One region of the Ornithinibacillus jepli genome, then DNA from elsewhere that is predicted to be linked to it. Evidence: predicted binding sites of a transcription regulator. Region 1 holds the regulator's gene; each other region holds the start of a gene.
What was found. The regulator LexA, encoded in region 1, represses DNA repair genes until DNA is damaged. The targets are predictions, from matches to a motif close to CGAACATATGTTCG.

Region 1 (8,641 bases):
CATTGCAAGTTGTACTTCTGAACCAGAAGCAATTAATATAGCATCTGGAGTTTCTTTCGAAGCATCGCTTAGAATATAGCCTCCACGTTTGACACCTTCATAGGCGTTTACTTTAGTCCCCTCTAGCGTCGGTAAGTTTTGTCTTGTTAAGACAAGGAGTGTCGGTTGATCGGTCGATTCTACCGCAAGTCTCCAGGCTGCATTCACTTCATTACCATCTGCTGGGCGAATAACAGAGAGATTTGGCATACTTCTAAATGAAGATAAATGTTCAATCGGTTCATGGGTTGGTCCATCTTCTCCAACCGCAATAGAGTCATGTGTGAATACATACGTAACTGGTGTATTCATGATTGCCGATAAACGTATTGCCGGCCGTAAATAATCACTAAATACAAAGAAGGTACCGCCAAACACTTTTAGACCTCCATGCAGAGCCATACCGTTTAATGCTGCCCCCATTGCATGTTCACGTACACCAAACCAAATATTTCTACCACTATAATTATGTCTTGTGAGGTCTTCCTCCCCATTTATTGTAGTCTTGTTAGACCCAGCTAAATCTGCACTACCACCAAGGAAGTTAGGGATTTCTTGAGCAATTGCATTTATTACCTCACCTGAAGATGCTCTTGTAGCTAATGATTTTCCTACTTCATATTTAGGTAGATTTTCTGCCCAACCTTCTGGCAAATCCCCTCGAATTGCCATTTCTAATTCATTAGCTTCTTGCGGATACTTTTGTTTATAAGTGGTAAAAAGATTATTCCAATCACTTTCAAGTTTTTCTCCTTTAACTTGAATCTTTTCCTTGAAATCAGTATATACCTCATTAGGAACTTGGAAGTCTTCATGTCCCCATTGATAGAATTCCTTCGTTAATACTACTTCATCTTCTCCTAGTGGTGCACCATGAGAAGCTGATGAAGCCGATTTATTTGGAGAACCATAGCCAATTACTGTTTTAATTTCAATTAATGTTGGCTGTTCCGTATTTTCTTTCGCTTGTTTTATTGCAGAACGGATTTGTACTATATCATTTCCGTCCTCCACCCGAATAACCTGCCATCCATAAGATCGGAATCGTTCTTCTGTGTTATCAGAAAATGAACGGTTTAACTCTCCATCGAGAGAAATATCATTCGAATCATACAATACAACTAATTTTCCTAATCTCAAATGACCTGCTAGGGATGCTGCTTCATGAGAAATCCCTTCCATTAAATCACCATCACCAACTAGTGTATATGTATAATGGTTGATAACCTGAATATCTTCTTTATTATATTTGGCAGCTAAATGCGCTTCTGCCATCGCCATTCCAACAGACATAGCAATCCCTTGACCTAAAGGGCCAGTCGTTGCTTCAACTCCATCTGTATGATGAACTTCTGGGTGTCCTGGAGTTCTAGAGCCCCATTGACGAAACGCTTTTATATCATCTATTGTAACGTCATACCCCGATAAATGCAGTAAACTATAAAGAAGCATTGATCCATGTCCTGCTGATAAAACAAAACGATCCCTGTTAAACCATTTAGAATTCTTCGGATTATGGTTCATAAAATCTGTCCATAAAGTATATGCCATTGGAGCTGCCCCCATAGGCAATCCAGGATGACCAGAATTTGCTTTCTCAATAGCATCAATAGATAATGTACGGATTGCATTAATTGACATCTGTTCTATGTTGATTGACATAATTTCTACTCCTTTCCTTAAGTAACTAGCTATAAGTAATGACAGCCTACCATATTTCTAGTATTCCTTAATATAGCATTACTATGTCTAGTGTTTTTGGTTTCTTTCCTGCATATCACGAAGTTTTTTCGGTGTCACATCATTGCCTTTTGGATCAATAACTGTCATTGTTTTCAACTGATTTTTAAAGGAATTTCGTACATTTCCTAAATATTCTTCCCGTAATGTTTTCTGTTCTTTTTGTTCTTCCTTCGTCAATCCTTCAGCAGTTTTTGCCTTTTTAGCTAACGCATTAATTCGGTCAAGTTTATCTTGTGAAATCATATAGTAACCTCCTAGGTTCATATCATGAAAATATTAAAAAGCAAGAACATTGGATGCTCTTGCTTTTTAATATTACCTTTTCAGTTAATCTGAATCAATTATTTGGTATTCTTGATATCTTCGATGGATTGTAGCCTTCGATACTTCGTAACCCAGACCATTTAAGGTCTTTGCTATTTCACTGAACGTAAGGTTATTATTTCGTAATCGAATAATCTCTTCAATTGGCACTTCTTTCCGTTCTCTACCTGGTGATAAATGTTGATTAGTAAGGTTATGAGCAGGTTTATACCCATTAGCTATAGCCTTTTTCATTCCTCGCTTAATTTTTAAGTTATGTATCTTCCGTTGATACTCTTCAACAATCCCTACAATAGCCAGTACCATTGAATCAGATTCAGATAACTCAAGCTCCCCATCATGAATCGAACTAAAAATTTGGACGTTGAGTTTAGTTAGTTGATGAAATAAAGCTATTTTTGTATTGCCCCGGCCAAGTCTTGTCTCATCTTGAATTAAAAGAGCTTCTGCTTGTCCATTTTCAAATGACTCTAGCATATCAAAAACCCCATCACGTTCCACTTCATATCCACTTGCTCTTTCTTCTATGCACTTGATGACATTAAACTGATACCGATTAGCCAATTGAAGTAATTCTTCTTTTTGTCTAGCTAATGATGTCTCTTGAACTTTTTTATCTGTACTCACACGGCAGTAAATAATTACATTCAATTTATAATTCTCCTATTATGCACTAATTAATGAAAGGTATAAGAATCCTAATGTTAAAGCAAAACCAACAATATAAAATAAATCTGTCAAATTTACTTTACCAAACATTTCTCCATCATCCCTTCTTCTTTACATTACAAGAACCTCTGTTCGTATTTTTAGTATAACAGAACATACGCTCTTGTCAACAGTTTTTTTCGAACGAATGTTTGCTTTTTTTTCTTATCGATGATAAACTAGCAATAATAAATTATATGTGCGAGGTGTTTAATAGATGACTAAATTATCAACTAGACAACAAGCAATACTTGAATACATAAAAGAACAAGTCAAATTAAAGGGCTATCCACCATCTGTTCGAGAGATTGCTGAAGCAGTAGGCCTTGCCTCGAGCTCCACTGTTCATGGACACCTTTCTAGACTAGAAAGTAAAGGATTTATACGACGTGATCCTACTAAACCTAGAGCTATTGAAATACTAGATTTAGATGAGGAAAGTAATATTCCTAGAGACGAAGCTCGATATGCACCTGTCATTGGTAAAGTAACAGCTGGTATCCCGATAACTGCTGTTGAAAACATTGAAGAATTTGTACCAATTCCTAGTTCGACTGCAGGTCCAGATGAAAATCTATTTGTACTTGTAATTGATGGTGAGAGTATGATAGAGGCAGGTATTTTAGACGGTGATATGGTCATCGTCAAACAACAAAATACTGCTCAAAACGGTGATATTGTTGTAGCAATGACCGAAGATGACGAAGCAACTGTAAAACGATTTTTTAAAGAAAAGGATCATATTCGCTTGCAACCTGAAAATACTACGATGGAACCATTAATATATAAAAATGTATCCATACTCGGTAAAGTAGTTGGCTTGTATCGCCACATTCATTAATAAAGATATTTCCCCTATAAAATTAACTAACGCCTATTGCTCTCTTAAGCAATAGGCGTTAGTTCTAGTTATTTCAGTATAGTACTATTATTTGCAAACAAAACCGGTAAACTAAAGGGGTTGCCTTTAAATTACCGGTTTTTTATTATTAATAGTTAGTTAGATATTGATCTCTCTCCCAAGGATGGACGCTCGTTCTAAACATATCCCATTCTATCTCTTTTGCTTCAATATAGTGTTCAAATAAATGCTCACCAAGAGATTCCACGATTACTTCATCGTTTTTCAGTTCTTGTAATGCATCAATTAAAGATGATGGTAAATCTTTAATACCAACTTCATCGCGTTCTTCTTTTGACATAACATAGATGTTACGATCTACTGCAGGAGGCGGTGTTAAATTGTTACGGATTCCATCAAGACCCGCAGCTAATAATACTGATAATGCCATATAAGGATTAGCAGCTGGATCGACGCTTCTTGCTTCAACACGAGTACTTAGTCCACGAGAGTTCGGAATACGCATTAGACAGCTTCTATTAGCTGCTGACCATGCTACATAGCTTGGTGCTTCATAACCAGGTACTAGGCGTTTATAAGAGTTAACAGTAGGGTTTGTAACAGCTGTAAATCCAGTTGCATGTTTTACAATACCCGCAATAAATTGATAAGCAGTTTCGCTTAATTCTAAATCTCCACTCGGATTGTAAAATGCATTTTCATTACCTTTAAATAAAGACATATTTGTATGCATACCAGATCCGTTTACACCAAATAATGGTTTTGGCATAAATGTTGCATGTAGATTATGCTTTCTAGCAATTGTTTTAACTACTAGTTTAAATGTTTGGATATCATCAGCATGTTTTAATGCGTCGGAATATTTAAAGTCAATCTCGTGTTGCCCTGGAGCAACTTCATGGTGGGATGCTTCAATTTCAAAGCCCATTTCTTCTAATTCTAACACGATGTCACGACGGCAATTTTCTCCTAAATCAGTAGGAGCTAAGTCGAAATATCCACCATGGTCATTTAGTTCTAATGAAGGCTCTCCCTTTTCATCTAATTTGAATAGGAAAAATTCCGGTTCTGTTCCAATATTAAATGCATCAAAGCCTAATTCTTCCATTTTCTTCAGATTACGCTTTAAGTTATAACGAGGGCAACCTTCAAATGGTGTACCATCAGGACGATAAATATCACAAATAAAGCGTGCAACCTTACCTTTTTCAGAAGTCCAAGGGAACACAACAAATGTATCTAAGTCAGGATAAAGATACATGTCAGACTCTTCAATGCGAACAAAACCTTCAATTGAAGAACCGTCAAACATCATCTTATTATCAAGAGCTTTTTCCAATTGACTTAATGGGATTTCGACATTTTTAATTGTTCCTAGCATGTCTGTAAACTGAAGTCGAATAAATTTTACATTTTCTTCTTTAATCTTTCTTTCAATTTCTTCCCTAGTGTAACCCATAATTTTTCTCCTCCTAAAATTTAAAATAAAGTTAATATAGTAGGAAACTCCTTCCCTCTATACCTACTTATTTACCTATTAACAAAGAATCTAGCAAGCTCACCTTGCCTTAGGTTCGCTTTTCCAAACCGATTCGCTTCGGTAATTTCTTGTCTCAAAATCGCTCTTAGCTCTTTATCGGTTAGGTCTGATTTTTGCTTTTGAGGTAATGCTTTTTCTTCTTCTTTTTGCTCTTTTTCAGAGTCTTCTTCGTTAAGTAACAATTTGATACCAGCAAGATTTAAACCTTTGTCTAGATAATTCTTTATTTCTAGTAGTCGATCTACATCATTGAATGAGAATAGTCGTTGATTCCCCTCTGTTCGCTCTGGATGAATTAATTCATTCTCTTCGTAGTAGCGAATCTGCCTAGCGGTTAGTTCAGTAAGTTTCATTACAATACCAATTCCGAATAAAGGCATGGAGCGTCGATCTGTGTCATTCATGATTATGACCTCCCTTTACAAAATTATTATATTAAATGTGAGTTATTCTGTCAACAAAATGTTAGGTAAGTTAACATCATCTCTAAACTTTCAATTTTCTAGATTACTTTTCCTGTATTATAGCTTGTACAGCCTCGATTAACGCAATTTTTACATGGGCATATGTTAGTCCACCTTGTACAAAAGCAGTATAAGGTTCTCGAATTGGACCATCTGCAGATAGTTCAATACTAGACCCCTGAATAAATGTTCCCGCTGCCATAATCACTTCATCTTCATAGCCAGGCATTTCACTTGGATAAGGCGTAACAAAAGAATTCACCGGGGAATTTCGTTGGATTGCCTGACAAAATGCTACCATCTGTTCCGGAGTTTCAAATGTCACCGATTGGATTAAATCAGTTCGTTTCTCTTGATAGTATGGTGTTGTTACAAATCCTAACAATTCTAATAACCTAGATGTAAAGATTGCTCCTTTTAACGCCTCACCAACAATATGTGGTGATAGGAAAAAGCCCTGATACATCTCCTGAAGTAGATTGTATGTTGCTCCCAATTCTTTTCCTAACCCCGGTGCAGTGAGACGGTACGAACATAATGTAACTAGGTCATCTCGTCCAACGATATAGCCGCCACCACGTACAATTCCACCACCTGGATTTTTAATTAAAGACCCAGCCATAATGTCTGCACCAACATGTAACGGCTCCTTTTCTTCAACAAATTCTCCGTAACAGTTGTCAACAAACACTATGACATCTTCCTTTAATCCTTTAACAAAGCTTATCATTTCCGCAATTTTATCAACTGTAAAGGAAGGTCGATTTGCATATCCTTTTGAACGCTGAATAGCGACCACTTTTGTTCTATCATTTATTGCTTCTTTTATTCCAGGATAATCAATCTGACCTTCCTCTGTTAAAGATACTTCATTATATGTAATCTGAAAATCCTTGAGTGATCCAGTATTTTCTCCATCTGATCCTATTACATTTTCTAAAGTATCGTACGGTTTTCCCGTAATATAAATTAGTTCATCACCAGGTCTTAACAACCCATAAAATACTGTAGTAATTGCATGAGTTCCAGATACCAATTGTGGCCTTACTATAGCAGACTCTCCTCCGAACACATCGGCATATACAGCTTCCAATGTATCTCGTCCAATATCATCATAACCATAGCCACTTGTAGAATTAAAGTGGCTATCACTTACTTTATTATTTCGGAAAGCATCTAATACTCTTTTTTGGTTCACTTCCACTTTTTTATTAATTTCCATGTGAATTGTTGCAATGTCTTTTTCTGCTTGTTCTACGAGTCTCTCTATTTCGTTCATGTTTCTAACTTTTCTCCTTTACAATACCCTTAAGCGGATGTTCCGGACGAATAAATCCAGTTACAATATAGGATTCAGTATTTTCTTCAAATGTTTTTTCCTTAAGAATTGTCTCATGCTCAAAACGATTAAGCAAATTACCTTTATCCGCTTCGACTTTAATTTGATAAGGCTCCCATTCTTTTATCAGCACTTCTTCTATTTTCTTCACTAATCGAACTAGATCTTCATTTTCCAAAGCACTAATAATGATATAGGGCCGATTTCTCGGGATGAAATCATTTTTTATAAGATCTTTTTTATTATAAACCGTTAACATCGGTATCGAACTACTCTCTAATTCGTCGAGCAATTTTATAACCGTATCTTGATGTTGCTCATTATCTGGATGTGAACTGTCCACAACATGAAGAATAAAATCTGCTTCCTGTACTTCTTCTAAAGTAGAACGAAAGGCTGCTATCAATGTAGTTGGGAGCTGTTGAATAAATCCTACCGTATCCGTAATTAAAACTTCTAGACCGGACGTAAATTGTAATTTTCTCGTTAGAGGATCTAACGTTGCAAATAATTTATCTTCCTCTAAAGATTCGCTATCCGTTAACCGGTTGAATAATGTTGACTTTCCAGCGTTGGTGTAACCAACAATAGCAATTTGAAACACTTCATTTTGTTTTCTACGTTTACGATATTGATCACGCTGTTTTACAACTTGCTTCAACCGCCTTTTTATATCATCTATGCGTCTACGAATGTGTCGTTGATCTGTTTCCAGCTTTGTTTCACCAGGACCACGTGTACCAATACCTGCACCCAACCGAGATAATTGAACACCTTGCCCACGTAGTCGAGGTAATAAATATTGTAATTGCGCTAGTTCTACTTGAAGTTTACCCTCTTTCGTTTTTGCTCTTTTTGCGAAAATATCGAGGATAAGTTGACTTCTATCAATTACTCTTCTATCAAAGTAATCGCTTAAATTTCGTGATTGCCCAGCTGATAATTCATCATTTGATATAACTATGTCAGCTTCAAGTTCATCTATTTTTTGTTTAATTTCCTCCATTTTGCCCTCACCAATATAAAAAGCAGGATGAATTCGTTCTCTATTTTGCGTGATTACTTCTACAACAGTACCACCTGCAGTATCTACAAGTGATATAAGTTCTTCAAGTGAAGACCCAAAATAATCATCCTGCTGCTGCGGCTTTTTAACAGCTATTACAACTACTTTTTCTTCGGACATTGTACTCATTCTCTCCTTAATTGACTGCTATAATTTATGTCGCTATGTTGAGTAATAAAATTACCATATGGACTGAATGTCTTCTAGTTTTAAATCATTACCTGTTAACAATATAAGCTCATCTGGAGAGATATTATCCTTATATAATAATCGCACCGCCTGCATTCGAATCGCATGTTCTACGACATTACGGATAAATCTCGCATTAGAGAAGTTACTAGTAGGATCATTTTTTTGTTTATAGAGGAAATTTCTTAGTTTCCACTCTGCATCCTTAGATAATTGATATTCTCTTTCTGACGCCATTTGTCGCGTTATATCCATTAATTGATCTACGTCATAATCAGGGAATTCAAGTATAAACGGAAATCTAGATTTCAGACCGGGATTAAGGGTTAAAAATCTGTCCATTTCGTAAGGATACCCAGCTAATATT
Region 2 (8,641 bases), 300 kb from region 1:
CTCTTTACCGTCCACTTCATAGATAATATCTTGTGCTTCTAATAAAAGCATGATCTCACCCCATTTTCTAACTAAAAAAAGCCCCCTATCCACAATTGAATAGGAAGCTTAATCCATACAAAATAAACTAATAAATGTTTACGAAACATTTATCGGGTTTACTAAGCAGAGTCTAATCCTATTCAACGTGTGAATGAATTGCATGCTAAAAAGAGGGCTATTCCCAATATTTTTAACGTACAACTATTCAACTCACCGTTTTAAAATAGGATTAATTTAACATCTGCTTAAAATAACACCCTTTCCGAATTTTCTTAAATAATACTATAAATCAATTACTTTAACCTGTCAAATAAAGAAATAGGTTAATCAAAAGGTATTTAAGGCAAAATAAAAACCTAATATTGTCCCTTACCTTGTTCCGAACTTTGCTTAGCTTTTCACTTAATCTATAGCTTAAATTGTCTTACTAAACCACTTAATTCTTCAGCTAGTTTTGCTAAGTCTTCAGAGCTTTTTGCCATTTCTTCCATGGAACTGCTAGTTTGCTGAGAAGATGCAGATGTTTGTTCAATACCTGCTGCGGATTCTTCTGAAATAGCTGCAATCTCCTCTATAGAAGCATTCATTTCTTGTGTTGTTCCAGTTATCTCCATAAGGTTTCCTTTAACTACTTTAATTCTATTTACCATATCCATTATCGATTGATTGATATCATTAAAGGTTTCCTTCGTATCAATTATTTGTTTTGTTCCTTGTTGTACTTCTTCATATCCAAATTCTAATGATTCAGTAACTTCACGTGTTTCCATTTGAATCTTTTTAACGATATTTGTAATATCGGTTACAGACAATGCTACTTGCTCAGACAATCTTCTTACCTCATCCGCAACTACTGCGAATCCTTTGCCGTGTTCACCTGCTCGTGCAGCTTCTATGGCGGCATTTAATGCTAATAAATTGGTTTGATCTGCAATATCACGAATTACAGAAACCAACTGACTAATCGCCTTAGAGTTCTCATCTAGTCCACGAACCTTATTTACTGCATCTTTAACAATTCCGTCAATGCGATTCATCTGATCTCCAGATGCTTGCATTAACTCATTTCCTCGACTAGTTAAATCTAATACAGATTCTGAAGATTTCTCTATCAGTTCACCATTTTCGTTTGCTTCTTTAACCCGATGAGTGAACTGATGCATAGTATGGGTTAAGTTACTTGCTCCATCTGCTTGTTTTTCAGACCCCACTGCTAATTCTTGCATCGTTGTTGCCACTTGCTCAGACCCTGCTCTAACTTCTCCGGCAGACTGCATCAGTTCTTCACTTTGCGCCGTGACAGTATAGGAAACCGTTGAGACTTGACTAATCACTTCTCTTAAATATGTACTCATTTTGCTCATAGAGGAAGCTAATTGTCCTATTTCATCCCTACCATTATAATCAATCGCAGAAGCAGTGAGATCCCCTTCTGATATTCTGTTACTTATATGGACAACTTTTTTAAGGACTCTTGAGATAGCAAGGCTAGTGAAAACAACTAACCCAATTCCAATTAAAATTGTAACGGCTACGATAATTAGCTGTGTGACAAAGGTTTGCTGCTGGCTTTTAATTGTATTATTAATTGCTTGTTCTCTTTCTGTATCTAATGTAACAACTAACTCATCTAATAATCCGACTGTTTCATTTCTTATTTCATTAATTTGGGGAAGAAATGATTCTGCCACATCCATATTTCCATTATTAATTGCAGATACAATATAGTTTGTAAACATACGGTACATTTCTTGATTCAAAGAGGTTACCTCTTGATAAATTTCTTCTTGTTCTTTTGAATCTAAGTTAATTCGTACTTTACTTGCCAATTCATTATATTGTACTTGGTTCTCCTTAAAGGATTCTACTAGACTTGGATCCGGCTCTTGATAGTAAGAGACGATATATATGCTCATATTCCGGGTTAATGATCCCATTTCAGAAATATTCATAGCAATATCACTTTTTGATTCTAATGCTTCAATATCTTTCCCCATACCATTGATAGAGTTTAATACAAATACTGACGACCCAACAAAAAGTAAGATTACAACGGCAAACGTTAAGCCATACTTCCAACCAATCTTTATATCCCGATGACTAATTTTTTTGAGTTTAAATCTCTTTCGCATTTTTTATCCCCCATGTTAATATCAATTACAAAACTATTCTCCTTGAATAGTAAACTAGTTCAATATCTATAAAAACATCTTTTCTATTTATCAATCATAAGCTATGAATCGCCAAAATTCAACAAATCTCGGTCGTATCTTTCAAATATTAACACAACTTTTACTTATAGATAATTTCAAACATAATTGACTTACTTTTTGGTGATTAGTATGATGTTCTTAATATTTATGCAGTTCTTAAGTTTGACTATTTTTAAAGTCTAGTTATTTAGGGGGATCCACCATGAGGAGAATTTATACAAATGGCAATTTTTATACCTTCAATCCAATTAAGCCACATGTTCAAGCAGTGGTTGTTGAGAACGGTAGATTTATTGATATGGGAGAAGAGCACCAAATGTTACTTCAATGGAATACTGGTGCTTGTGAAGTGATTAATCTTTATGGTAAAACGGTGACTCCTGGTTTAGTAGACAGCCATCTTCATTTATCACTTATTGCTGAGCAATTTATCCATTTAGACCTCACAGGAGTATCATCGAAGACTGAAATGCTAGATAAGATTCGCGCAAAAGCAAGCAATTTAAAACCAAATGAGTGGTTACTCGGTGGTGGATGGGATGAAAACTTGTTTACAAGCGGATTTATCCCTACATTGGAAGAGCTTGATTCTGTTGCTCCTTACAACCCGCTGTTTTTAAATAGAATCTGTACACATGCGGCTGTTGCAAATAGTAAAGCCTTTGAAATAAGTAACTATCATTCTACTATGTCCATACCTGAGGGCGGTTCTATTGTTTTAGATGAATATACTAAAAAACCAACCGGATTAATCTTAGAATCCGCTTCGGAAATTTTTAAACGAAACATCCCTCAAAAAACTTATGAAGAACTTCTTCAAGCAATGCGAAAGGCTGTTCAGTTTGCCCTGGAAAAAGGTCTAACAAGTGTTCATTCGAATGATCCACTTTTTCTAGGTGGTTTACAGCAAACTTACCAGATTTATGATGCTTTGTTAAATGAAGAAGAGCTTGGTCTACGTACAAATCTTTTAATTAATCATGATTTTCTTGATGATTTAAAAAATGCTGGTATGTATACTGGCTATGGAAATGAAACACTTCAAATTGGTGCTGTTAAAATATTCGCTGATGGCGCTTTCGGGCGCAGAACAGCATTATTGTCTGAACCTTATCATGATGCTCCAGAGCATTATGGAGAGGCAATGCTTGATAAAGAAGCATTGACAGATATCGTAAGAAGAACACGTGAATTATCCATGCCTATCGCAGTGCATACCATCGGTGATAAAGCACTAGAGAATGTTCTAGATGTGTTAGATCTCTTTCCTGCTGTCAGCCATCGTGACAGACTTATTCACGTGCAAGTCCTTAACCAACAATTGATAAATCGGCTAGTAAACCCAAGCCGTATTGCTGATATACAGCCTAGATTTGTAGTAAGTGACTTCCCTTGGGTAATGGAGAGACTTGGAACGAATCGTTCAGAAAAATCTTATGCATGGAAAACATTAATGAATCACGGGGTAATTTGTGCTGGTGGTTCTGACTCTCCGGTTGAACCCGTCAATCCATTACTTGGCATTCATGCGGCTGTCACTCGTAAGTTACCTGGCGAATCCCATGAAGGCTGGAATCCAAACGAAAAGCTTTCTATGGTGGATGCTTTTCGATTATTTACAGAATTAACCGCCTATGCAACTAATGAGGAAACGATAAAAGGAACGATATCTAGAGGAAAATTAGCCGATATGACCGTCTTGTCTCAGAATCCTTTTAAAATGCAAGACCCAGATGCATTATTGGAAACAGAAATTGAAATGACCGTAATCGGTGGAGTAATTAAATACGAAAAGTCTAATCAAATGACTCCTTCTAAATAAAAAAAGCCAGTTAAACTAGTATGAACAGCATCTCCAAAACTATTGGAGATGCTGTTCAAAGTTTGACTGGCCCTACTATTTTATTCCATCTTAACGCTACGGTTAATCTACAGCATTCTGTATTCCCAACCATTGATACAAACTCTAACCGTAAACCATCTGGGTTAACGTGAACATCTACATCTGATGTTATCCCAATCGATTTTATTAATCGTTTCACCTCATCCATATTAGATTCTTGTGCAGCGGTCATTACCTGTTTATCGAACCCCTTTGATGATGCAAATCGATCCAAAACAACACTTGCCTCTTTCATTAGTTTCTTTGTTTCATTAGCAGAATCATATAATAAATCAGGATCCACTTCTGGAAATTGACGGTAAGCCAAAAATTGTGGTTGTGGTGGATAAAAGTAGATCGGATAGCAATAATACATCCTTTTCCCCCCTTAATTGTCCATACAACACTATATGCTTTTTAGGAAAATGAGGAAATTGTCTAATATTAAACTTAATAGATGAATAAATTTCCATTGATAATCTAGAGCGACCAACATATAATATAGGAACAAATGTTCTTATTGAAAGGTGTAGGTACAATGGATTATTCTACTTTTCCACGTCACAATGTGTTATGTATTGATATGCGATCCTTTTATGCTAGCGTTGAAGCAATTAAATTAGGACATGATCCAATGGAAACGATGCTTGCTGTTGTAGGAGATCCGAATAGATCTGGAAGTATTGTTCTTGCCGCTTCACCTGCTTTGAAAGAAAAATATGGGATTAGTAATGTTAGCCGCTTTTTTGAGTTACCAAATGATCCTGCAATTCATATAGTCCCAGCCCATATGGCCGATTACCTTCAAGTTTCTGTAGAAATTACTAGGCTAATTAACCAATACACCCCAAAGGAAGCAATCCACCAATATTCGGTTGATGAAGTATGGGTAACACTAGATGGGTTAGAAAAATTATTCGGTGACCCTTGGAAAATTGCTAATCAAATTAAAGAAGACATTCTCGATAGCTTCGGTATTACTTGTTCAATCGGCATTGGGGATAATAAATTTTTAGCAAAGGTCGTGATGGATTTACATGCTAAAAAAGTTGGGATAGCAGAGTGTCGGTATGAAGATGTCGAGGAAAAGCTTTGGCCACATCCCGTAGAAAAAATATGGGGGATTGGTAGCAGAATGAAACGAAATCTTAATCGTATGGGCATTATCACCCTTGGACAGCTTGCAAGATTTGACTTAGATCGTCTAAAAAAACGGTTTGGTATAATGGGGGAACAGCTTTATTGGCATGCTTGGGGGATTGATTTAAGTCCAGTATTCGGGGATTTCGTTAAACATGAACAAAAAGGCTTTGGTCATGGTATCGCTCTTTTACGAGATTATACAAAAAATGAGGTTGGGGTTTGTATTTTAGACCTTTGTGAAGAGGTTTGTCGCAGAGCTAGAACCGCTGGTAAGACCGGGAAAACGATCCACCTTGGAATTGCCTACTCCAAAGAAACGGGTGGTGGATTCTCACGTTCTAGATCAATCCCGATTCCTACTAATGTCACAATGGATATGTATCATATTTGCATGCAACTTTTCCATGAGTTTTATGATGGATATAGTAATATTCGCCACGTCTATGTGACACTAGATAATTTATATGATAAAGCAGAAACTCAATTAAATTTATTTGAGGATCGATCTAAAAAAAATGACATTGGCTATTGTATGGATGCCATTCGCGAAAAATATGGTACAACCGCCATCCTTCGCGCTAGTAGCTTTACTGATGCTGGTGTGACATTAGACCGCAGTAAAAAAATCGGCGGACATTATGCTTAAAAGAAGAGCGAAACAGAGAAACTGTTTCGCTCTTTAAATTTCTATCAACGCACCAATTGCTCCAGCATGAGTACCTTTATCAAGAAAGACAGGCTCATAATTCATCATGTCACGAAAACGGTTTAAAACATCCTTTAATACAGGATTATTCGTGACAGTTCCACCGATAAATACTATTTGACTAGTTTTCTTTCTAGTGGCAACTTGACTAGCTAATAATAAAATAGTCTCCCCAATCAATTGCATGACACTAGCGAGGTGATCATGTTCTGTTGCATCCGAATACAAATGAGCTTTTCCTAAATTAGCTGCGGTTAAATCTCCATCAATAGGTGGCTCTTCTGGGTAATAGATGTCACGCACTAATAAATCACTATTCCGAGAATCACCTTTTGACGACATTTGAGTAAAGGTTTGAAAATCCTTTTTTCGGGTAATTAAATAACCTAAACCCATCAATGTTCCACCACCAATACCACTACCCAAAACACGTTCAAACGAATTTGCGGTAACATGAAAAATAGATGTCCCCGTTCCAATATTAACTAATATAAACTCTTTATTTACTATACCTTTTTCTTTTAACAAATATTTAGTTCCTGTTGTAACCGATTGAAATTCATCAATCAAATGGCAGTTATTAGAGGAAAGTTTATTTAACGCACGCGCCTTACCACCGGTTACATATAGCTCAGCATTAGGAGACAAGAATGACAACCACTTAACAACATTATCCATTTCTTGATTAGAAAAGGTTTTCGTATGTATTTTTCCTTGTTCAAAATAAGCAAGCTTAACTAAAGATCCTCCAGCATCAATACCAATTTTATCAATTAACATAGTTTACCCTCCCATATATCAAACTAAATGAATAGAGCTAAATAGAAAAGTGTGTAAATCATTGATGGAATTAATGAACTTGAGCATATTAACTATATATTAAGAAGTAATAAACAGGAAGGAATGTCTGTATGAATAATAAACTGATTGACTGGCCAACTTTTATTGGGGCATTAGTTATTTTACTAGCTGTTTCCCTACCATTAATATTCTTTCCAGAGGCTGGGTCAAACGTTATAAATGCTGTAAATAATTTTATTACAGGAAATTTTGGTGTACTATTTTTAGCACTTGGCTTATTCGCACTATTGTTTATATTATATATCGCATTTAGTAAATATGGAAAAATTAAATTAGGAAAACGTGGAACAGAGAAGGAATTTGGTACCTTTTCTTGGGCAGCGATGCTCTTTTCAGCTGGAATAGGTTCGAGTATTTTATATTGGGGAATGATTGAATGGGCCTATTATTATCAAGGTCCACCTTTTGGTGTCGGGCCCAAAACCAAAGAAGCTATTGAATTAGCTGCAACCTATGGAATTTTTCACTGGGGACCGATAGCATGGGCAATATATACCCTCCCAGCATTACCTATTGCTTATTTCTATTATGTTAGAAAAAGCCCAGTATTAAAAATTAGTTCTGCCACTAAGCCTGTTATTGGAAAGCTTGCAGATGGTCCTTTAGGTATAGTCATTGATGTCCTATTTATCTTTGGATTGTTAGGTGGTGCTGGTACGACCCTTGCCTTAGGGACTCCAATGATTGCTGAAGGAATAAGTGATATTACAGGGATTCAAGTTACTCTATTTTTACAAGCATGTATTATGCTTGTATGCACGTTGATTTTTGCGATAAGTTCTTATTCTGGACTAAATAGAGGAATTAAGATTTTGAGTGATATTAATTTGTGGTTAGCTATTTTCATCCTTTTGTTTATCTTCATTTTCGGCCCAACAGTATTTATTAGTGAGTCAACCTTTACAAGCTTAGGCGTTCTCATGGACAATTTCTTTCATATGGCGACTTGGCTAGAACCATTAGCCGCATTTGATGCCTATCCTGAAACAAGATTTCCAGAATCATGGACCGTGTTTTATTGGGCGTGGTGGGTAGTTTACGCACCATTTATTGGCCTATTTGTAGCACGTATCTCTTATGGAAGAACTATTAAAGAAATGATTCTCGGAACAATTGCTTATGGAACACTAGGCTGTATTATGTTCTTTGGTATTTTGGGCAACTTCGGTCTATATTTACAGCTTTCTGGTTCATTTGATGTTATAGGATATATGAATGAATTTGGAGCACCTGCTGCAATCATTGCCATCTTAAATCAGTTACCGATTTCTGGATTGATCGTGATTATTTTTACCATTTTAGCCATTGTATTTCTCTCTACTACCTTTGACTCAGCTTCATATATTTTAGCTGCAGTAGTACAAAAACACGTACCTGGTGGGGAAGCACTTAGGTGGAATCGCTTATTCTGGGCGTTCACACTTTTATTACTTCCACTTGTATTAATGTTCATTGGTGATTTAGAAGCACTACAAACGGCTAGCATAGTAGCAGGTTTTCCAGTCATGTTTATTATGGTACTACTGGCAATATCCTTTGTTAAAGCTGCCGGAGCAGATTTACGGGCATCAAAAGAATACCGCTCCCCTACCATTTATATAGATCGTAGAAATATAAATAAATCTGAAGATACTAAAAAAAGTTAGAGAGAGCTACTAAAGCTACCTCTAACTTTCTTGTAATTAGTACCGGTTAATTAATAACGAACCGAAGCATTCACATCAATTAGCCCATGTTGTACATACCTACCAACACCACTCATATAAACGGCTGTATTTTCAATTACAGCACGTA
Region 3 (8,641 bases), 540 kb from region 1:
TAAACTCCAAAAAATTAAACATGTATTGGATATTGATGCTGTAATACTTTCCCATTATCATCAAGATCATATAGCTGATATTGGCGTACTTCAATATGCTTGGTTAGTGCAATCCTATGTAGTAGGAAACAAGGATGTTTTACCAATATATGCTCATACAGAAGATAAAGAAGGATTTGAAAAATTAACTCATGAATATACAGAAGGCATTGCATATGATCCAAATGAAACGTTAACGATAGGTCCTTTTTCGATTACGTTCTTAAAGACGAAACATCCTGTTCCATGTTATGGCATGAGAATTACAGATGGGGAACATGTGCTTGTTTATACTGCAGATACTAGTTATCAGGAAGAGTGGGTTTCCTTTAGTAAAGATGCAGATGTCTTGATAACAGATTGCAATTTTTATGAAGATCAAGACGGATCTAAAGCCGGGCATATGACTAGTGTCGAAGGGGCTACTATTGCTAAGGAAGCTAATGTGAAAGAATTAATACTCAGCCATTTACCTCAGTACAGGGATACAGAAGATTTAGTGAAACAAGCGAGTAAGATTTTTAATGGGAAAATACGACTCGCAAAGGAAGGACTTACTTGGGGAATTTAGACGCTTTTCTTTGCCTAGGAATGCTATTTCCGATAAACTAATATTTGGAAATGAATTAACTAATTAGGAGGGGGATTCGATGAAATTTATCGATAACCAAGGCATTACCGATCCAATGATTAATTTAGCTATCGAAGAATATATACTACAAAATTTTGGTGAGAAGGATACATACTTATTATTTTATATTAATAAGCCTTCTATCATTATTGGAAGAAACCAGAACACGATTGAAGAGATTAACACAGATTATGTGGAAGATAATAATATTAAAGTAGTACGTCGTCTTTCTGGTGGTGGTGCGGTTTACCATGATGAACAAAACCTTAACTTCAGTTTTATTACGAAGGACGATGGGGAAAGCTTCCATAACTTTGCTAAATTCTTAAAGCCAGTTATTGAAGTATTAAATGAGCTTGGTGTTCCTGCTGAATTACAAGGAAGAAATGATGTTGTCGTGGAAGGACGTAAAATTTCTGGTAACGCAATGTTTTCTACAAAGGGTCGTATGTTTAGCCACGGTACATTAATGCTTGATTCTGAAATTGAAAATGTAGTAAAAGCACTTAAAGTAAAGAAAGAAAAAATAGAATCAAAAGGGATTAAATCCATCCGTAGCCGTGTTGCCAATATTTCTGAATTCCTTGATGAGAAAATTTCAATGGAAGAGTTCAAAGAGCGTATTTTAAAACACATCTTTAAAGTGGATGATGTGAAAGACGTTCCACGTTATGAGTTAACGGAGGAAGATTGGAAAAACATCCATAAAATCTCGGAAGAACGTTATCAAAAATGGGAGTGGAATTATGGTAAATCACCTGCATTTAATGTACAAGCCTCTCATAAATTCCCATCAGGCCTATTAGATGTACGTTTTGATGTCAAAAAAGGTGTCATCGAAAACTGTAAGATTTATGGTGATTTCTTCGGTTTAGGAGATATTGTAGATCTTGAGGAAAAACTAATTGGTGTACGTCATGAAAAACAAGCAATTGAACAAGCACTGGAAGACATTGACGTATCACACTACCTAGGTAAAATTACAAAAGAAGATTTTATTAACCTACTATACTAATGACTAAAACCAGCTCCATTCCACGAGCTGGTTTTTTTGTGGGACAGGGGGACAGGTTCCATGACCCAGAGTGAAAGAGACGAGCTAATTGTCGCAAGTTCATAGAGTGTAGAAAGAACAACAGAACAAAGACTCTCCTAGTAATTTGCTATCAGATTTGTATGAAAAAAATGGAAACTATACATACTAACTAAAAAGGAGGAGACGACATTGAAGAAGAGAGATGGAAGACCAGAGTTAGAAACCTTTACTATATTAAATCCTAATTTCATAGTACCCGCAGAGGAAACGGAATTAGAAACAAAATCAGAAAATCAATTATCAGAAGGAAATATTTCTGAAAATCAGCCATTTGACGAATAAAAAAGTACTATTAATATATTTTGTTGAAAATTACCTACCATATGTTTAATTTTGATGGAAAATCTGGTAAATTAACATATAGCCTCACCCTTTCATGAATGAAAGGATGATTAAATATGATAACTGAAGATTTATATTCTCCATTACATGAAATTACTCCATTAACCTTGGCTGTTGTCGCAAAAAAGGACGAGACTGGAAATGTTCATACCTATATTCTTGAAGAAGAAGCCGAATATATGGTAGAAAAGTCTCCTAGTAAATTAATCGATTATGCTTGTAGGTTCTTTGGATCAAGTCTCAAAGGCAGACAAGACGGCACACGAGATATATGTGGAATCACACATAAAGCACCAATCTCGATTGATCCTTCTAGTGGCATGTATTTCTTTCCTACGACCTCGCCTACCAATGCTAAATGCTCTTGGATTGCCCATTCCCATATTGACCATGTAAACCGATTTATGGATAAAACCGAGATTGTGTTTAAGACGGGGAAGAAGCTTGTTATAGATGCATCCTATGGTTCTATCATGAATCAAATTCACCGAACAGCGCAATTTAGGTATCTTCTCGACAATCGAATCAAGCATTTGCAGCGGCCAAAGCCTGGTCCGAAGCCAGAGCCTTCCACATAATTTCTTGTACAATGTCTTCTACTTTTTTTCGTATAGCAGGGTTAAAGTAATTTCGTTTTTCTTCTTTTCCCCTACATAGAAAGAGATAAGAAGAGAAAGAATCATTTTTATTAATGAGCATCACTTTGAGCTTTTTATCTTCCATCTTTTTACGTAATTGCCTCCGTTCAGCAAGTGCATTAGCATTCATTTTTTCTAAGAGCTGTAAATATGGTTCTTTTATTTTGAAGGCACCCTTTTGGATGTGCTGAATATCTTGTTGAATTACGACAATTGCCATCGAGAGAAATAGAAAGCGTGATGCGACTTTTAATTCTTCATCTGTTAGATAGCGCATAAATCTCCCTCCGATAAGAACGTTTGTTCTCATTATACGCCAAAGTATTAAAAAAATACACAATAAAGTTTTAAAAAAATATGGTAAAAATGGAAAAGGGTGAGGCTATACTAGATAATAAGTTTAAAAAAAGATATTCTAGATTTCGTTAAACTTTTCATAAAATGAAATTTACATTACAATTAAATTGTACATTTTGGCCTTGGATGGGGAGACTTAATGAATGAATATATATAGTATCATAGCAGATTGGAAAAGCGCTGTACGTAATGATGAATTAGATCAGTACATAATGGAACTGCTTCAAGATTATGAGAGCCTAGGCCCATTACCGGGAATATTGCTCCCGTTTATAGAAGCATTTCTTCCATTTTTACCGTTGGTTGTGTTTGTAATGGGAAATGCAGCTGCTTACGGATTACTAGAAGGGTTTCTCCTATCCTGGGCAGGTTCTAGTTTAGGAGCAATTATGGTATTTTTAATCATCCGTAATCTCGGTGATAAAAAAATATTTATTTCAGTACGTAAAAATAAGCAAGTCCAGAAAGTAACAAGCTGGCTGGAAAGGCACGGATTTGGGCCGTTGTTTTTACTCATGTGTTTTCCTTTTTCGCCGTCAGCTGTTATTAATGTGGTAGCGGGCTTATCTAATATTAATATGTACCAATTTATATTAGCTGTAATACTTGGAAAATCAGTAATGATATTTTCAATTTCTTATATTGGTTCAAGTATTTTATCATTTGCCCAAAATCCATTTAAAACAATCATTGTTGGTGTTTGTATTGTCTTATTTTGGATTGTAGGGAAATTTATAGAAAATAAGCTACATCAAAAGTCGAAACAAAAAGACGTAGCGGATTCGGAAGAAGTTAAATAACCGAAAAAACAAAACTTCTGTATTGGATGTAATTTAATCAGAAGTTTTTTTCATTAGGGATAGGGAGGTATTAGTAGTGGGATTGCGCTTTATATTAGGGAGATCTGGTACTAAAAAAAGTGAAATAGCCTTTGAAGAAATAAAAGAAAAATCAACCGCTAATCCACAAGGTCCACCAATATTTTATATTGTTCCGGATCAAATGACTTTTGAACAAGAATATGCCTTGTTCCAAGATGAGTCGTTTCAAGGTAGTGCTCGAACACAGGTCACAAGCTTTTCTCGTCTTGCTTGGTTAATTTTACAGGAAACTGGTGGAGCAACAAGACAATTTATTAGCTCTGTTGGTATCCAAATGATGCTTCGAAAAATAATCGAAGAAAAAGAAGGCGACTGGAATGTATTCCAAAAAGCAGTAGAGAAGCAAGGCTTTTTAAATCAGCTAGAGAAAATGATAACGGAATTTAAACGATATGAGATTACACCTGAGACTCTATTAGCACAGAAGTATCAAATTAATCAGTATGCCCATAAAGAACCAGGTGAAAGAGCACTAGTAGATAAGTTAGATGATCTTTATTATATCTATGAAAAATTAGGACATGCTCTAGCTAATAAATATATAGACAGTGAAGACCAATTATCGCTTCTAGCAGAAAAGATAACAGAGGCAAAGTCTTTAGAAGGAGCAGAAATTTATTTTGATGGATTTCACCGTTTCACTCCTAAAGAATTAGTAGTAGTAGAAACACTTCTAAAGAAATGTGAACGTATTACTGTTACTTTAACCGTCGATGATCAAGATAATCCTAACTTGTCTGATATGGATTTGTTCTATCAAACGAAGGAAACCTATCAAGTCTTAAGACAAATGGCAGAAGCGAATGAAATAAAAATAGAAAATAGTATCATCTTAAATCCGATAGACGGAGTTTTTTATGATAAGCCTTATTTTGCTCACTTAGAAGCAAACTTTGATGTCCGACCAGTACCAAAATATAATGGGAAAGCACCTATTCAAATTGCAGAAGCAGTTCATCCTCGTGCGGAAATTGAGGGTGTAGCACAGGAGATTTTACGATTAGTTCGTGAAGAAAATTATCGTTACCGAGATATAGCAGTATTGATTCGTCAAACAGAAACATACCAGGATATTATTGGGACAATTTTTGAGGATTATAATATCCCGGTATTTATTGATGAAAAACGAACAATGCTAAACCACGCCTTAATTGAGTTTATTCGTTCTGCAATGGAAGTGGTAGAAGGTAACTGGCGGTATGATGCGGTATTTCGTATGTTAAAAACTGGCTTTATTCCTGCATCGGATGAGGAATATCCATTAACAAATGATGCAATAGATGAGCTAGAAAACTATTGTATTGAATATGGCATTCGTTCGAGAAAGCAGTGGATGAGTGAGGAAGACTGGGTATTCCAGCGATTCCGCGGTTTTGATCGTGCCGCACAAACGGATTCAGAGAAGGAAATGCAAATACGAATTAATCGTTATCGGAAACAGGTCGTAAGAGCTCTTGGTGAATACGACGAACAAATTAGAAGTGCAATGACAGTTAGAGAACTATGCATTCATACCTTTACATTATTAGAACAAGTAGATGCTCCGGATCGATTAGAGGAAATGCGAAATTTCTTTGATGAAAATGGTCAATTAGCAAAGGGTCGAGAACAAGAACAAGTTTGGAATGCACTGATTCACTTATTTGATGAAATGGTTGAAATGGCTGGCGAAGAAGAAATGTCTCTATCAACATTTCGTGTAACATTAGATGCTGGGTTGGAAACATTGAAGTTTTCCCATGTACCACCAAGTATTGATCACGTTATTGTAGGGACGATTGATCGCTCCCGTATTAGCGATATTAAATGTTCATTCTTAGTTGGAGTTAATGAAGGGGTTTGGCCGCTTAAACCACCAGCAGACGGCATGATTAGCGAAACAGAGCGTGAGTTATTAGCTATTAATGGTATGAAACTTGCAGATACAAGTAAAAGACAGCTATTAGATGATTGGTTTTATATGTATTTAGCATTTACGGCAGCCTCTGATTATATATGGATTAGTTATCCATTAAGTGATGAAGAAGGTAAAACGAAAATGCCATCCCAGCTTATTAAACGCATTGAGAATATGTTCCCAGCGTGTAGTGAACATATTTTACTACAAGATCCTGATGAATTACTAGAGGCGGATCGCTTTATAACATCACCAATTAAAACAAGGTCAGCACTTACTGCTCAACTGGCACGAAGCAGAAAAGGATATCCTATAAAGCCAGTGTGGTGGCATGTGCTTAATTGGTATATGACTAATCATAAAAAATATGATACTACTTATACAATTTTACAAAGCTTGTATTATGAGAATACACCTACAGATATAGATGAAGAAACAATAGAACAGCTCTATCCGAAACAATTAACTGCAAGTGTGTCTAGACTAGAGACTTATTATAGCTGTTCATATAAGCATTTTGCCCAATATAGTTTAGGATTAGATGAACGAAAAACGTATAAATTAGATGCCCCAGATATCGGAAACCTTTTTCATGAAGCACTTAAGATTATTACGGAATGGATTACAGAAGAAGGAAGAGACTTTGCCCATTTAACCAAAAAGGACGCAGATTTATATGCTGAGCGTGCAGTAAACCGTCTTGCACCGATATTACAGCATCAAATTTTGCATAGTACGAATCGTTATCAGTATATACAACGCAAGCTGCAACAAACTATTGCTCGAGCAGCTTACGTCTTAAGTGAGCAAGCAAGGTTAAGTAAGTTTTCTCCAGTTGGATTAGAACTAGGATTTGGTTCAAAAGGAGACAAGCTTAATCCTGTAACGTTACAACTTCCCAACGGATATGAGATTAAGTTACGGGGACGTATTGACCGAGTGGACAAAGCAGTAGATCAAGAGGATCTATATTTGCGGATTATCGATTACAAATCAAGTGCAAGAGGACTTGACATGGTTGATGTATATTATGGTATTGCGCTTCAGATGCTAACTTATTTAGATGTCGTATTATCTCAATCCGAACAGTGGTTAGGGAAAAAAGCAACACCAGCTGGGGTATTATACTTCCATGTTCATAATCCAATGATATCTGGTAAATCAAGAATGTCCGATGAAGACCTAGAAGAAGAAATTTTTAAACGTTATAAGATGAAGGGCTTACTTATTAACAAGGAACGTGTTGTTCAAATGATGGATACGTCACTGGAATCAGGTGGAAGTGATGTTATTCCTGCAAAATTGAAAAAGGATGGAGACTTTACGGCAAATTCTAAAGTAGCGGGTAAAGAAACCTTCTCAACTCTTCAGGAACATATTCACCGATTAATGTATAAAGCAGGGTTTGATATTACAAGTGGGGCTGTTCACTTAAATCCTTACCAACGCAAGCAAAAAGCGGCCTGTACGTATTGCCCATTCCTATCTGTATGCCAATTTGATACATCACTCGAAACCAATAACTTTAGAAGATTATCCGAACTGAAAGAAGAAGAAGTATTAGAGAAGTTAAGTAGTGAGGGGGGAGATATCATTGGTTAGATGGACAAAAGAACAAGAAGCAGCCATTTATACAGAAGGCAATGATGTGTTAGTTGCAGCTGCTGCAGGATCTGGGAAAACTGCTGTACTAGTAGAAAGAATTATTCAAAAGCTATTAAAAAAGGAGAACCCAGTCGATATTGATTCCCTTCTCGTTGTTACCTTTACGAATGCTGCTGCCCAGGAAATGCGAAATAGAGTAGGACTTGCACTAGAAAAAGCATTGGAACAGGACCCAACATCTGTTCATTTGAAAAAGCAATTATCGCTTCTGCAACGCGCATCTATCTCTACTTTACATTCATTTTGCTTAGATATTGTGAAGCAGTATGCTTATTTAATTGATATTGATCCAAGTTTCCGAATTGCTAATGATATGGAAGCAGATTTAATGCAGCAGGATGTTCTAGAAGACTTATTTGAAGACTGGTATGGGCGAGAAGGGGAAGACCAAGAGGAATTCTTCCAAGTAGTAGAACGATTCTCTGGTGACCGTAATGATGTAGATGTGGAGAAATTAGTGCTAACTCTTTATAACTTTGCGATTCAAAACCCATGGCCAGAAGCTTGGTTAGATGATTTAGCAGATGTATATGATATTAAAGAAGATTGGACAGAGAAAGATTTAACGTGGCTTGAGATTATTAAACGTGAGTTACGAGATAAGCTTTTAGGTATTGAACAAGAAATGAAGTTAGCCTTGAAAATATCTAGGGATAGTGATGGGCCATATCATTACATTGAAACGATTGAAAAGGATTTGGAAATGTTAGGACTTGCACTGGAAAGGTTAGGAAATTGGGATGATATACAACGGTTTATGACTGCTAGTTCATTCGAAGACTTATCTAGAAAACGTCCTGATGTAAATAAGGATAAGAAGAAAAAGGTATCTGATTTAAGACGAAAATATAAAGAACGATGGAATGGTGTTATTAAAGATTGGTTTAGTAGAAATCTTTCAGCTCATATCGAGGATATGCGAGAGCTAGCTCCTGTAGTTAGAGCGTTAACGAATATTGTGAAGGATTTCATTGAACGCTTTGCTACTCTTAAACGGGAAAAAGCAGTGGTAGATTTTTCTGACTTAGAGCATTTATGTTTGCACCTACTAATGGATGAATCTTCTACAATAGAAGATCCTAAGCCATCCAGTGT

Region 2: a site for LexA is predicted at 4,642-4,655, ahead of AB1K81_RS03405 (DNA polymerase IV). Genes of this name have one in related genera too.
Region 3: a site for LexA is predicted at 3,040-3,053, ahead of AB1K81_RS02020 (YhjD family protein). Genes of this name have one in related genera too.

The regions. Positions count from the first base shown of each region.
Region 1 is NZ_JBFEGG010000001.1:938,470-947,110, reverse strand. Features, by position in the region: gene tkt (transketolase) at 1-1,701, opposite strand, end outside; gene AB1K81_RS04895 (DUF896 domain-containing protein) at 1,789-2,025, opposite strand; gene AB1K81_RS04890 (YneB family resolvase-like protein) at 2,110-2,757, opposite strand; gene lexA (transcriptional repressor LexA) at 3,032-3,655, shown strand; gene glnA (type I glutamate--ammonia ligase) at 3,804-5,135, opposite strand; gene AB1K81_RS04875 (MerR family transcriptional regulator) at 5,207-5,620, opposite strand; gene AB1K81_RS04870 (methionine gamma-lyase family protein) at 5,724-6,959, opposite strand; gene hflX (GTPase HflX) at 6,964-8,205, opposite strand; gene spoVK (stage V sporulation protein K) at 8,266-8,641, opposite strand, start outside.
Region 2 is NZ_JBFEGG010000001.1:642,461-651,101, reverse strand. Features, by position in the region: gene abc-f (ribosomal protection-like ABC-F family protein) at 1-51, opposite strand, end outside; gene AB1K81_RS03420 (methyl-accepting chemotaxis protein) at 450-2,174, opposite strand; gene AB1K81_RS03415 (amidohydrolase) at 2,458-4,077, shown strand; gene AB1K81_RS03410 (YuzC family spore coat inner layer protein) at 4,133-4,513, opposite strand; gene AB1K81_RS03405 (DNA polymerase IV) at 4,676-5,926, shown strand; gene coaW (type II pantothenate kinase) at 5,960-6,766, opposite strand; gene AB1K81_RS03395 (BCCT family transporter) at 6,898-8,493, shown strand; gene AB1K81_RS03390 (S8 family peptidase) at 8,544-8,641, opposite strand, start outside.
Region 3 is NZ_JBFEGG010000001.1:394,178-402,818, forward strand. Features, by position in the region: gene AB1K81_RS02000 (MBL fold metallo-hydrolase) at 1-610, shown strand, start outside; gene lplA (lipoate--protein ligase) at 690-1,685, shown strand; gene AB1K81_RS02010 (hypothetical protein) at 1,896-2,048, shown strand; gene AB1K81_RS02015 (competence protein ComK) at 2,165-2,686, shown strand; gene AB1K81_RS02020 (YhjD family protein) at 2,634-3,023, opposite strand; gene AB1K81_RS02025 (TVP38/TMEM64 family protein) at 3,247-3,903, shown strand; gene addB (helicase-exonuclease AddAB subunit AddB) at 3,980-7,483, shown strand; gene addA (helicase-exonuclease AddAB subunit AddA) at 7,476-8,641, shown strand, end outside.